DNA from 2 places in the Paenibacillus jepli genome. Region 1 is predicted to be linked to the other one. Evidence: a T-box and tRNA genes for the amino acid it is inferred to sense, from the RefSeq annotation. Region 1 holds a T-box; the other holds one or more tRNA genes.
What was found. A T-box is a leader RNA that pairs with one kind of tRNA and senses whether it is charged. The one in region 1 lies ahead of tyrS (tyrosine--tRNA ligase), so its partner is inferred to be a tRNA-Tyr.
Positions count from the first base shown of each region.

Region 2: it has a tRNA-Tyr gene. The T-box ahead of tyrS (tyrosine--tRNA ligase) is inferred to sense a tRNA for this amino acid. The anticodon was not compared.

Region 1 is NZ_JBDFMD010000001.1:298,836-306,170, reverse strand. It holds gene ABC336_RS01440 (alpha/beta fold hydrolase) at 182-592, opposite strand; gene ABC336_RS01435 (alpha/beta fold hydrolase) at 577-1,071, opposite strand; gene ABC336_RS01430 (CGNR zinc finger domain-containing protein) at 1,110-1,649, opposite strand; T-box leader at 1,796-2,024, shown strand; gene tyrS (tyrosine--tRNA ligase) at 2,094-3,353, shown strand; gene ABC336_RS01420 (aldo/keto reductase) at 3,870-4,706, opposite strand; gene ABC336_RS01415 (SurA N-terminal domain-containing protein) at 4,961-6,097, shown strand; gene ABC336_RS01410 (beta-xylosidase family glycoside hydrolase) at 6,143-7,335, shown strand, end outside.
Region 2 is NZ_JBDFMD010000001.1:2,886,938-2,894,272, forward strand. It holds gene ABC336_RS12820 (ABC transporter ATP-binding protein) at 53-1,174, opposite strand; gene ABC336_RS12825 (PucR family transcriptional regulator) at 1,265-2,389, opposite strand; gene ABC336_RS12830 (hybrid sensor histidine kinase/response regulator) at 2,463-5,594, opposite strand; tRNA gene ABC336_RS12835 (tRNA-Lys) at 5,691-5,763, opposite strand; tRNA gene ABC336_RS12840 (tRNA-Tyr) at 5,781-5,865, opposite strand; tRNA gene ABC336_RS12845 (tRNA-Phe) at 5,875-5,950, opposite strand; tRNA gene ABC336_RS12850 (tRNA-Asp) at 5,965-6,041, opposite strand; tRNA gene ABC336_RS12855 (tRNA-Val) at 6,070-6,145, opposite strand; tRNA gene ABC336_RS12860 (tRNA-Met) at 6,155-6,231, opposite strand; rRNA gene ABC336_RS12865 (23S ribosomal RNA) at 6,333-7,335, opposite strand, start outside.

The sequences.
Region 1 (7,335 bases):
TTTTTTTTGTACTGAGGAGCGGAGCGTAGGCAGACCTACGTGAGCACCTATGCGGAAGCTTACGAAGCTAGTTTCCTTTGGAAACTCTTATCCGACTGCATTCAAGTTTCGATGTCGAATCCACTTCTATCAGCCCTCAGCGATATATTATCGAAGGCGTAGTGGCCGGAGCCGTCAAGGGCTAGGAGCATCCTGCTTTCACATCGCAGATAAAGCGCTCAATGAGTGCGGCACATTCGCGATGATGCGTCTCCAAAAGGAAGTGGCCCCCATCAAAAACATGAATCTCGAGCATGTCAAGGACGCGGCTATAGGCCATGATTTCGTCTAACGCAAAGAAAGGGTCATGCCGTCCCCAAAGCAGCAGGCAAGGAGGTTGGTGTTCACGGTGGTAGGAAGCTATGACCGGAAAACGAGCGACATGTGCGCTGTAATCCATAAAGATTTGGAAGTGAATGTCGATGTGGCCGGGTTTCGCCATGCGTTCCCAATCGAGATGCCAGCAATCCGGCGGGTGAAGGACCTTCAGGCGTTCGGAAAGACCTCCAATATAGGTATCACGGGTGCCCTCAAAATTTAGCCACTCCGGCATTTTAGCCTTGTTCGCCTCGTAGGATCGGCCCAGAACGCCTTCGCAGTATCCCATTCAGGGCCCAATCCCTCATCATGTGCATTGCCATTCTGAATAACCAGACCGAGGATACGATCCGGCCGCCGCGTCGCAAGATGGTAGCCGACAGGCGTACCGAAGTCGTTAACGAACAGGAAGAATCGATCCATGCCGAGGGCGTCGATGAAAGCCTCCATCGTATTGGCCATATTCTCAAACGTATAGGTATAGGTATCGATGGACGGCGACGAAGTGAGGCCGAAGCCTGGCAAATCAGGCGCGACGACATAGGCTGATTCTGCTAGGGATTCAATAATGTTACGAAACATATACGAGGAGCTTGGAGATCCGTGAAGCAGCAGAATGGCTGGATTCTCAGGATTGCCCGCATATCTGTAGAAGACGTCCAGATTGTCAACGGTGATGGTTTGATGATGGGTTCTATGCCGATAGTTTTCCATTTTTCTCTCCTTTTGAATGGATTGTTGAACGAAGTCGCCTAATCGTTCTGTTCCTTTTTTCTGTTGCGAAAGCGACGGACTTTCATAATATTGCCGCATACTTTCGTATCACACCAGCGACGTGTTTGGTTTTTACTCTGATCAAGAAATATCCATTCACAATTTTGGTTGTCGCATACTTTTAATCGATTTACATCGGGTTTGGATAATAATTGGGCAAAGGAGTATGTGGTCTGCCATAGGACCAGGGTCCAATCCTCGGCATTGTACATTTGCTCCATCTCAAAAGCGTTTTTAGAAGCGTTAAGCTGAAATTGTGAAGATACACTAGTCAACATAAGGTTGATTTCATGAAGTTGGTCTTGTTGCAACGCTAAGTCGGCGTTCAATGCAATACAGATCGTACGCATAAGATCACGCAATCTCTTTAGTTTCTTCAAATTATCAGCGTTCATGGGGAGAGTAGCAGTCAATTCCCATTTACATAAAAAATCACGTATCCATTGTTCATCGTCGAGCATGTCCCGTTGAATTTTTGAGTCACGCCAATCAACCCGATTACTGTTGATGACGTCCATGAATAATAAATCCATCTTTAACCTCGCTTCTTTCTTCTGTGCTGAGAATATAACATGCGTAACCATCAAAGTAAAGTTATATGGTTACATAATCATTTGGTTGACAGCGGAAATTTAATTCTCTATAATGCTTTTAACGTTATATAACACGTATGTTGAAAGAGCTCAGTAGCAGCCTAGTCCCTGTAACAGAAAGCCGGGGGTTGATGGAACCCGGCACACACGACGGCAGCGAATTACACTCTGGAGTATCTCGGGTAACGCCGGGCGGATCTGGCGAACGATATCTCGCCAAAGAGTGGCAGGTATGGGAGTGCGCGCGCCTTTCCATACATGCAATCTGGGTGGTACCACGGTTTTTTAATCGTCCCTGTGTCAGTAGACATGGGGGCTTTTTTGCGTTTGTACAGGGTAGCAGGCATAACTTTGAAGGGGTGTTGGACAGTGAATATTATCGATGAATTAACATGGCGCGAGGCCATCAATCAACAGACGGATGCGGAAGGGCTGCGGGAGCTGACGGAGCAGAAATCCATCTCGCTATACTGTGGCGTCGACCCGACGGGCGACAGCATGCATATCGGTCACCTGATCCCGTTTATGGTGCTCAAACGGTTCCAGCTGGCGGGCCATCGTCCGGTCATCCTGATCGGTGGAGCCACGGGGACGATCGGCGATCCGAGCGGCCGGCAGTCCGAGCGTTCGCTCCAGACGCTGGAGCAGATTCAGGACAATGTCGAGGCGCTTAGCGAGCAGATGCGGAAGCTCTTCCTGACGGAAGGCGATACGCAGATCCGGATGGTCAACAACTACGACTGGACGCACAAAATCAACGTTATCGAGTTCCTGCGCGACTACGGCAAAAACTTCAGCATCAATCAGATGCTGGCCAAGGACGTCGTGTCGAGCCGACTGGAGACCGGTATCTCGTTCACCGAATTCTCTTACCAGATCCTGCAGTCGCTGGACTACCTGCACCTGTACCAGAATGAGGATGTCCAGCTGCAGATCGGCGGTTCCGACCAGTGGGGCAACATTACGAGCGGCCTGGATCTGATCCGGAGAAAAGAAGGGTCGGAAGCCGTAGCTTTTGGTCTGACGATTCCGCTCATGCTCAAAGCAGACGGCACCAAATTCGGCAAAACGGCTGGCGGCGCAATCTGGCTGGATCCGAAGAAGACGACGCCGTTCGAGTTCTATCAGTTCTGGGCCAATACGGACGACCGGGATGTCGTCAAATACTTGAAGTACTTCACCTTCCTCACCAAGGAGCAGATCGATGCGCTGGCAGAGAAGGTGGAATCGGAGCCGCACAAGCGGGAAGCCCAAAAAACGCTGGCTGAGGAAATGACACGATTCGTGCATGGGGAGGAGCTGCTGGAGCAGGCCAAGCGTATCACGGCAGCGCTGTTCACCGGCGACATCAAATCGCTTACCGCAGATGAGATCGAGCAGGGCTTCAAGGAAATGCCGACGTACGAAGCGTCGCAGGAATCCAAAAATATCGTCGATTGGCTCGTCGATCTCGGCATCGAACCGTCCAAACGCCAAGCTCGCGAAGATATTACAAAAGGCGCAATCTCGATGAACGGGGAGAAAGTGACGGATGTGGCACGCGATGTTACGGCGGAGGATGCAATCGGCGGCCGCTTCATCATCATCCGCAAAGGCAAGAAGAACTATAGCTTGGTGAAATTGGCTTAAGGGACTTACAGTGAAAAAGACACGAACGGATGGCGTTCGTGTCTTTTTTCAAATATAAGCGTATATGTTTTACACATCTACTTGGCTTATATTTCTCCGGAATGAAACTAGCGACGCCGCCAGAGGACGGCAATAGCCGTTTCACCTTGGTTATGGAGTGGGGACGGGGCAGCGTCAGCACAATGAATACGAAAATTCATACTCGATTGACCAATTTTCCTGAAAATGAGAAAATAAACACGAAATATCGTGCTTATTCTGCCATTTTCGGGGTTTTGCGTGGAATGAATACGATTTTTCATATTCGTTCGGTCACCCAGCCCGTTCGATCAGGAATGATGCGAATCATCGCATAGGTTGTTTTCAGAGAAAGGAATCGGCATGGATGTTATAACCGAAAAGCTACTGTTTATCGCTCTGTTCATCTTCATTATCCACTCCATTGAAAAACCAAAAAACTCTCCATCCTGCTGGTGTAACAACCAACTAGATGGAGAGTCTTGTTTTATTTGCCGTTTAGAAGTTGAAATTGTCCGGGTCCGAGCCATAGCGGCGGTTTTGGTTCAGCGCATCAATGGCGGCGACATCTTCGCTAGACAGCTCGAAGTCGAAGACATCGGCGTTCTCTTTGATCCGGGACGGTGTGATCGATTTGGGAATCGTCAGCACGCCCTTCTGCAGATCCCAGCGGATGACGATCTGGGCCGGCGACTTGCCATACTTGGCCGACAGCTGCAGCAGCAGCGGCAGATCGAGATTGCCCTGCATGAGCGGACTCCAGGCGGTGATATGGATGCCTTTGTCCTCGCAGTAGCCCTTGACCTTCTCCTGGGTGAGCAGCGGATGGTATTCGATCTGGTTCACTGCCGGTACGATCGTGTTATCCTCGAAGATATCATCGAGATGATGCGTCTGGAAGTTGCTGACGCCGATCGCCCGCACGACGCCGTCGCTGTAAAGCTTCTCCAGGGCGCGCCAGGTATCCTTGTACTTGCCTTTGACCGGCCAATGGATCAGATAGAGGTCCAGGTAATCCAGCCCCAGCTTGCGGCGGCTTTCCTCGAAGGCTTCCAGCGTACTGTCGTAGCCTTGACGGCTGTTCCATACCTTGGTCGTGATGAAAAGCTCCTCGCGGGGGATTCCGCTCTCCCGGATCGCCTGGCCGACACCTTCTTCATTCTGGTAGGCTGCTGCCGTATCGATCGCACGATAACCAGCGGCTAGAGCCGCTTTGACGGCATCTACGACTTCTTCGCCAGCCTTCACCTTGAAGACGCCAAAGCCGAGGCGGGGCATCTGCACCCCGTTGTTCAGACTTACGGTATCTTGCAGACTGCTGATGGTAATCGTCATCTTCATTTCCTCCTCTAGCTTGTTTGGGATATGTACCTGCTCCTCTGGCTCACGCCAGATGCCCAGCATACGTGGCAGGCGGAAGTGATCTACACCGCTTATTTTAGCATAGGAAACGAAACGGCTTAAGTAGGTATTTTTATAGAGTTTGCGTTTAAAGTCATTAAATTACCGGAATCGGTCATCAGCGACCCCTTCTGTTCTAAACTGAAAACGTTTACAATCCAAGTGAAAACCGAGAAAGGAGGGAAGAGATGAATCAAAAACGCCTCATCGAAAGGAAGCCGGTCTGGCTGGGAACCCTGCTGGCCGCAGTCGCTGTATGTTGCTGTGTCTGGTTGCTGCCCGGACAAGGATGGTCAAGCGACAGGCTATTCGAGCCGGGACCGCCGGTCGCTGTCGTCAATGGCGTAGATATTCCTGAAGCGGAGCTGGGGAGCGCGATGTCAGCATTGCGGGCAAGCGTGATCGACGAGTTCCGGCGCGAGCGGGGAATGCAGTGGAGCGCTGCGTTCTGGCAGACGGCGGGCGAGGGGCCGACACCGCTTGAGATCCTAAGGGACCGGGCTTTGGAGGAGGTCATACGTCTGCAAGTGCTCCTCCAGGCCGCAGTCGAGGCTGAGCTCGCACAGGATTCATCCTATGCGACGAGAACAAGTCTGATGCGGCAGGAAAACGCCCGCCGGAGCGCCGACAAGGAAGCCGGGTTGACCGTATACGGACCAGTAGCCCTGGACGAGCACCGGTTTACGGAGCTGTACGCCAGTACGCTGCGTCTGGAGCTTATGGAAAGCTTGGCCAACGGACCGCTTGCCGTATCGGAGAAGGAGCTGCGGGAGCACTATGAGACCATCAAGGACGAATGGTTTCGCATGGAAGACGAGGTAAGCTTCGTGCTGCTGACCGCCTCGTACAGAGATGACAATGAACAGCTTAGCGCGGATGATCAGTCGCAGCTATACTCGGAACTGACGTCTGTCCAAAGGCTGTTGGAGCAGGGCCGCGATCCGGAGGAAGCGGCCGGACGCACGAGCCTGTCCGAACGAGCGATAAGCTATACGATCACTGAGCACCGGCTGGATGAAGGGATGGCGCGCACCTTGTATAAGGCCCAGCCGGAATTGTACCGCTTCGTCTCGGAAACGGGGCGCCCAGGCGAGGTCAGTCATGTCGAGGAAAACCCGCAAACGGGGCAATATGCTGTTGCCCTCATCCAGGCGCGGGAGCCCGGCGGCTATGAGAGCTTTGAATTGCAACGGGGCAATGTCCGCAAGCATTACTTGAGCAGCGCTTTCGATACGTATCTTGAGGAACGAATCCGCAGCGCCGAAATCCAGCTCACATCTGCGGCTCATGATGAACAGCGATGGCTGCGTTATGTGAAGGAATGAACGTCAGTCGGATCACAACCTATCTCGTGAAGGAGGAAATGGAAAATGGATCAGTTACGACGCAATGCGGCCAGATTTCTGGCGGTGCTCCTGATGGCTGCCCTCTGGCAACTGCCCGCAGGGACTGTCGCGGAGCGTGCAGCGGCATCAGCAATCGGCACGGTATATTATATCGATGGGGCTTCGGGTGACGACGCCAACAGCGGCACCGATCCTGCCGCAGCCTGGCAGACGCTGGAGAAGATTAATGCGACGACGTTCCAGCCGGGCGACGAGATCCGCTTCAAGGCGGGTGGAGTCTGGTCCGGAACTCTGCATCCCAAAGGGTCGGGCAGCGACGGCGCGCCCATCCTCATCGACAGGTATGGGGAAGGGCCCAAGCCGCTGATCGCCGGCGACGGCGCCGATGCCGCAGTCTATTTTTATAATCAGGAGTATTGGGAAGTCCGCCATCTCGAGATAACGAACGAGGCCGACACCCCCGGACAGCGCCGGGGCATCCATGTCTCGGGCAACAGCGGTGATGACTGGACCAATATGCGGGAGTACCGGCACTTCGTGTTCGAAGAGCTGGAGATCCACCATGTGTCGGGCCAACAGGGAGGCGGCTGGCACAGCGGCGGCATCATCGTCTGGGGACCGGCTTGGAACTATGCCGTCTCGGATGTGGTCATCCGCAACAATACGATCTACTCGCTGGACAGCGTGGGCATTTATCTGAACGGCGCTACGCGCAGTTTCTCCTCCAACAATACGATCGAGCACAATATGATCTACGACATTTCCGCCGACGGGGCGATCCTGCTCAATACGACGGATGGCGTGATCCAGCATAATGTCGTGTTCGATACCCACAAGCGCGCAGGCGGCTATCATGTGCCGCTTTGGACGTGGGGGACGCAGGATGCTGTCATTCAGTACAATGAGGTGTTCAACACATACCCCGGCGGCGATGCCATGGCCTATGACTCTGATTTCAACAGCACCGGGACTGTTATTCAATACAACTACAGTCATAACAATGCCGGCGGTTTCGTGCTGACGATCAATGACGGCACCAATCCCGCCAATTTCAACCGCGATACGATCATCCGGTACAACATCAGCCAGAATGACCAGCATACGATCTTTACGTTCGGGGGACCGGTCGAAAATACACTTGTTCACAACAATACGGTCTACGTTCCGGAACATTCCAACACGCGGATCATCGGCAGCGGCAATTGGGACGGCTACGC
Region 2 (7,335 bases), 2.6 Mb from region 1:
AAACAGCCGCCCGGTCATCCGGACAGCTGTTGATTATAAAATAAAGGGGGAATTAGCTTTCGAATACGTTCAGCTCAGTCGTCAGGTCGAACATATGAACTTTGTTCATGTCGATCGCCAGTTTAACAGTGATGCCGTCGGTTACTGTAGAGCGGCCATCCACACGAGCGATGACAGTCTCAGAGCCCACACCATTCAGGTAGAGATACTTCTCATGACCAAGGTTCTCGGATACTTCCACGTGCGCGTTGACCACGCTGTTAGGGGAAGCTTCGATGAAGACCGGCTCGTCATGGAAGTCCTCAGGACGGATGCCCATGATGGCTTCTTTGCCGACTAGACCTTTCTCGCGAATGATCTGTGCTCTGCCTTCAGTCAGAGCTACGTCGATGCCCGAAGTTTTGAAGCGGATCGCTCCGCCTTGCTCTGTCAGCGTCCCTTTGATGAAGTTCATGGAAGGGGCACCGATAAAGCCGGCTACGAACATGTTCACCGGACGGTTGTACAGCTCTTCTGGCGAAGCTGTCTGCTGGATGAAGCCGTCTTTCATAACGACGATACGGTCACCCATCGTCATCGCTTCGATCTGGTCATGCGTTACGTAGATCGTAGTCGTCTCAAGACGCTTCGTCAGCTTACTGATCTCGGCGCGCATCTGACCACGAAGCTTGGCATCCAAGTTGGAGAGCGGCTCATCCATGAGGAATACTTGCGGCTCACGAACGATCGCGCGGCCCAGGGCGACACGCTGACGCTGACCACCGGAGAGTGCTTTCGGCTTGCGGTCGAGCAAATGCTCGATATCGAGAATTTTGGCAGCATCGCGGACACGCTTGTCGATGTCTGCTTTTTTGAATTTGCGAAGTTTCAGACCAAATGCCATGTTCTGATACACGTTCATATGCGGGTACAAAGCGTAAGATTGGAATACCATCGCGATATCGCGGTCTTTAGGAGCGACATCGTTAACCAGACGCTCGCCGATGAACAGCTTGCCTTCGGAGATTTCCTCAAGGCCGGCAATCATCCGCAGTGTGGTCGATTTACCGCAACCGGAAGGTCCGACGAGAACGAGGAATTCCTTGTCCTTGATGTCCAAGTTGAAGTCTGTTACCGAAGCTGTTTCAGAACCGGGATATTTTTTGAAAATGTGCTCTAAGCGTACGCCTGCCATTTTATTTCCCCCTAAGCATTTGGTTTACTTGTTACTATCTATCTTAGCTTAGTCCTGTGCAGATGACTATGCACATACTTTACAAAAAAACTACTTTCTTTTCGTCACTTTATACAATAGCAATATAATCTTTACCAAAACGGCGTCCCGGAACAGCCGGACATCCAATCCGGTCTCCTGCTTCAGCTTGTCCAGCCTGTACAGCAGCGTGTTCCGATGAATATACAACTTTTTGGCCGTTTCGCTAACGTTGCAGTCCAGGCGGAAGAAGGTTTCCAGCGTCATCAGAATCTCCGGCTCCAGCAGCACGTCCGAGCGGTTGATCAGCTGCTCCATGTACTCGGCTCTTCTCGATTCGGGGATGCTGTTCAGCAGACGCTCCAGATGAAGCATCCATGGCAGATGCACACTCTCCCCGACGTGGAATTTGCGTCCCAGGAATACCGTCTCCCGGAGCAGCGACGCCGTCTCCACGATCGCTTTGGCCGGACTGATCGGCTCGCCTACCGCCAGATGGCACTCGCCCACCCATTCGCTTGCGAGCATGCCGTGCAGGCCGGAGCACATCGAAGCGAGCATCTCCAGCGGCGTTTCGTCCTCGCCTTCATTGCGATCTTCGCTCTCCGCTTCGCTGAGCAGCGCCATCGGCCCGAGGATCAGCCATTCCTGTTCCTTCAGCGGGATCAGCATGACTTCTTCGATGAAAAAGGAGTTGAGCAGCTTCTCAAGCTCGGCATACGTATTGCGCAGACGCTCATGCTCACTGACCAGCAGGAAGGGAATCATATCCGAGAACAGCCGGCCGCCAAAGGTCAGCGCCTCCGGCACCTCCAGATCCAGTCGTCCATTATCCAACTGATAAGCAATCCATGAGCCCAACTCCTCTGCCTGCCGCTCCGCTTCCTGCTGCGCATGAGGAACGGCGGGCTTGACCGGCTTCATGTGCTCAATCGTCCAGCCGAGCAGCCGCCGCTCCGTCTCCGAGAGCGCGTCCTGCTCCAGCTCGATGACTTCGATATGCGCCCTCTCCATCCGTACAGCATACCAGATCCGCCCGCCCGCGATCTCCACGTTCGCTCCGGGCACTGCCTCGAGCGGCGTCTGCGCGCCCTGCTCCAGGCTTGCTTTGTTCCAGTCCTGCAGATCGATCCTCAAAACACGCAACGGGCTGTTCAGTATCTGCTCCAGTTGCTCTTTCCACTGCGCAGTGCTCATGCTTTGCTGTGCTCCTATCCGCATTGCTCAGAATGCCCTTTTAGGCCATTGTAACACAAACAAAAGGCAGCTGTTAAACTGCACCGGCCGTCTCCCCGCCCATGGGGGCCGGGATCAGAAACGAGATCGTCGTCCCTTCTCCGGGCCGGCTGCTGATCATTAGTCCTTTGCCGTAACGCTGCTTCAGCCGGCGGTCGGTATTGTACAGGCCGATCCCCCGCTCAGGCGGCTGGTCGCTGCCGAGCAGGCGCACCACTTGTTCCTCTGTCATTCCTTTGCCGTCATCGGACACCGTAAGCACGCTGCCCTCCGGCCGGCGCTCCACCAGGATGCGCAGCGTCCCGCCGCGGGAGCGCTGCATCAGACCGTGGCGCACCGCGTTCTCGACGAGCGGCTGGAGCGTAAGCGGCGGCAGCACGATCCCCATCGAATCGCCGGTCTCCATCACTACCGCGAGCCGCTCTCCGAACCGCTCCTGCTCGATGTAGAGATACGCTTGGACCAGCTGCAGCTCATGCGAGAGCGGCACAAGCTCCTTGGTGTTCAGGAAGTTGAAGCTGATCCGCAGGTACGAGGCAAAGGCATCGACCAGTTGCTGCATCTTCCGCAGATCGATATCGCTCAGCGCCATGATCGAGTTCAGCGTATTGAACAAAAAATGAGGTTGGATCTGGGCCTGCAGATAGGCAGCCTCCATCCGCATAGTCTCGTTAACCGACTGCTTGAGTGCCGTCAGCGACAGTACGCGATAACGCAGCTCCATCGCGTCGACCGGCTTGGTCACATAATCGTTGGCGCCGGCCCGGAACCCCGCTGATATATCCTCTGGCTGGCTGCGGGCGGTGAGCAGGAGGATCGGCAGTTCAAAGAGCTTGAAGCGCTCCCTGGCCAGCCTTGTCAATTCGTAACCGGACATCTCCGGCATCATGACATCGGCAATCAGGAGATCCCACGACTCGGAGGACAGTCGTTCCACCGCCTCCTGAGCGCTTCTGGAGGTCTGGACCAAGCATTGATCAGTAGCAAGGAGCCCGACAATCACTTTCAGATTTACAGGGTCATCATCCACGGCCAGGATGCGCAGCGGTCCGGCGGATTTGGGAAGATCCCTGGTGCCCGTAGCCCGTTCGAGATCCATTGCCTTTACCAGCGCCGAGGTCAGCTCTGCCGAGGTCAGCTCTGCCGAGACCAGATCATCGTCGACAACTGCCGTCCGTGGAGCAGCCTTCCCGGACGACAGCGGTAACGTCACAGAGAAGACCGTACCTTCTCCAGGTGTCGACCTAACAGACATGTGGCCATCATGCAGCTCCACCAATTGCTTGGCAATATGCAACCCTAACCCGATTCCGCCGCTTGCTTGTCCCAGGCTGCCTTGTTCGTAACGGTCAAAGATCCGTGATTGCAGATCCTCATCCATCCCTCTTCCCGTATCCTCAATATGCAGGACAGCATATCGGCCTTTGACCTCCGCCGAGACGGCAATGACACCTTTTTCGGTATATTTGACCGCATTATGCAGCAGGTTGAACAGGACTTGTACCAGCCGCTTCTCGTCAGCATCGACGGGAGGAAAGTTTGGCGGCACAAGCATTTGGAATTGAATATGTTTATCATCCTTCATAAAAGAAAGCATATCCATCACACCAGCGCAAGCAGATTGCAGAAGTACAGGTTCACGCTCCAGCACGATCGCCCGATCCTGTAGCCGCACAGCATCCAATAGATCGCCAACCATATGCGACATACGACGGCTCAAGGTAACCAACAGCTCCATATCTTTGCGGCTTTGTTCGCCCATGGCGTGCTTTTCCTTGTCGGCGACCGTCTGTGCGATATTCATAATTCCGTGCAGCGGCGTCCGCAGCTCATGCGACGTGTTCGCCAGGAACTCGTCCTTTTGTTTGTCGGCAAGCTTCAGCTGTTCATTCAATCTGAGATTTTCTTCCCAGTTGCGGAAGTAGCGTTTGAACCAATAGGCCGAGAATCCCACAAGTGCGGCAATAATATCGACGGGATAATAAGTCCCCCGCACTTTCTCCAGATTGACGAAGACGCCCCACCCCGCACTGGAGACAATACCCAATCCGCCAAGCAGCAGATAGATCGCATCATCTTTATTCCGCATCAGCATCTTTACAATCAAAGCGATGACCCAGACGATCGGCAACAGATACAAGAATAACATCGGGCGAAATTTGTCATAGACGTAATAGATCGAAGTTGCGTCGCTGACAATCACGAAGCCGCTAAAGAGCAAGAACAGGGTGATGTAGCACGAAAACAACCACCCGCGCTTCTGGCCAGAGAAGCTGAATGTCAACAGCAGCATAAAAAAACTTAACCCTACATAGGATAATAGCCTGATTTTAAAAGCCCACGTATAATTGAAGGGGAGCCACAACATCAACAGATTGTCATGGTCTGACACAATGGACAACCCTACCGTTACCATAAGAGCAAGGAACAACAAGAAAACAGGATTCCCTCGATTAAACATATACAGGATCCCTGCATACAAACCATGCAAGAGCATAACGACGAAAGCAATCAATTGGAAACCGATCGAATACATACGCTCCGAATCAATCGTCGCCTGGCTCCCGAAACGAATCGGTTTTACAATCCCTCCTTTGTTGGGCTGCTCATAATTGGCCACGCGAACGATGAGCTCGATCACGGGACCAGGTTGGACAACAGTAGCCGTGTAAGTCACATTTCGTGGCCGGTACTCCTCCTCAGAGCTTGCGACCTGGCCGAACATCCCTTCCGGGGTCCCGTTGATCTCCAACTGCGAGGAGGCTTGGATCCCCTGAATCCACAGTCCGTATGGCTCGTCAAAATCACGATTGACTTGAATTATCAATCGATAGGTCCCCGAACCAAACGCATTCTCTTTCAACTCGCCGAAGCCTGCTTGCCACGTTCCCGGAACGGTTAGATAGCGCGGCGAAGGGGCTTCCGGCCCGGCCAATTGTTCAGATGTAAGCAATTGCCCGGGATAGAACTCCCACTCGCCATCAAGATTAATCGAGGATTGGCCCCCAATGTCCCATTCCCGTAATTCCAGCACCCCTTGTTGTGCAAAGGGTTGCTCGGGAAGCTTGTTGTTTGTATACCAGATAAGCCGGAGGCTTCCAAGAATCAACACGAACAGCAGCAGCAACAGCAGATTACGGATCGTATTTCTTTTATTCGACATCATGAGTTGTAGATTCGACACCTTTCGCACAAACCCTTTTTGCATACGAAAAAAGCTGTCTTTGCGGCACTCGCAAAAACAGCTTCGATGTATTCCCGATGAGCCATGAAGGGCTCGAACCTTCGACACCCTGATTAAAAGTCAGGTGCTCTACCAACTGAGCTAATGGCTCTTGTACTAAAAGAAAACTGGTGGAGGATGATGGATTCGAACCACCGAACTCAGAGAGAGCAGATTTACAGTCTGCCGCGTTTAGCCACTTCGCTAATCCTCCATATGCAAATGGTGGCTCGGGACGGAATCGAACCGCCGACACGAGGATTTTCAGTCCTCTGCTCTACCGACTGAGCTACCGAGCCTTGCAAGGGTAAAATGGCGGAGCTGACGGGATTCGAACCCGCGGTCTCCTGCGTGACAGGCAGGCATGTTAGGCCTCTACACCACAGCTCCATGAACGTAAAAGAAGGCAAAAAAAATATGGTGGACGCTGAGGGGATCGAACCCCCGACCCTCTGCTTGTAAGGCAGATGCTCTCCCAGCTGAGCTAAGCGTCCTTATGTAGTTGGTAGCGGCAGAGGGGATCGAACCCCCGACCTCACGGGTATGAACCGTACGCTCTAGCCAGCTGAGCTATGCCGCCACATTACATAATGCTGCTTGTCCATACGAGCAGCGAGATCAGTGTCTTGCACACTGAAAACTGGATGCGAATCAAGCAAGGTAAGTCTTAGCTGAGGGTTTTAGGATAAGCCCTCGACCGATTAGTATCCGTCAGCTGCATGCATTGCTGCACTTCCACCCCGGACCTATCAACCTGGTCGTCTACCAGGGGTCTTACATACTGGGAAATCTCATCTTGAGGGGGGCTTCACGCTTAGATGCTTTCAGCGTTTATCCCGTCCGTACATAGCTACCCAGCGGTGCTCCTGGCGGAACAACTGGTACACCAGCGGTACGTCCATCCCGGTCCTCTCGTACTAAGGACAGCTCCTCTCAAATTTCCTGCGCCCACGACAGATAGGGACCGAACTGTCTCACGACGTTCTGAACCCAGCTCGCGTACCGCTTTAATGGGCGAACAGCCCAACCCTTGGGACCTACTTCAGCCCCAGGATGCGATGAGCCGACATCGAGGTGCCAAACCTCCCCGTCGATGTGGACTCTTGGGGGAGATAAGCCTGTTATCCCCAGGGTAGCTTTTATCCGTTGAGCGATGGCCCTTCCATGCGGTACCACCGGATCACTAAGCCCGACTTTCGTCCCTGCTCGACTTGTAGGTCTCGCAGTCAAGCTCCCTTATGCCTTTGCACTCTACGAATGATTTCCAACCATTCTGAGGGAACCTTGGGGCGCCTCCGTTACACTTTAGGAGGCGACCGCCCCAGTCAAACTGCCCGCCTGACACGGTCCCCCTACCGGATTCACGGTAGCGGGTTAGAACTCCGATACGATCAGGGTGGTATCCCAACGGCGCCTCCACCGAAGCTGGCGCTCCGGCTTCCAAGGCTCCCACCTATCCTGTACAGATCGTACCAAAGTCCAATATCAAGCTGCAGTAAAGCTCCATGGGGTCTTTCCGTCTTGTCGCGGGTAACCTGCATCTTCACAGGTATTAAAATTTCACCGGATCTCTCGTTGAGACAGCGCCCAAGTCGTTACGCCATTCGTGCGGGTCAGAATTTACCTGACAAGGAATTTCGCTACCTTAGGACCGTTATAGTTACGGCCGCCGTTTACTGGGGCT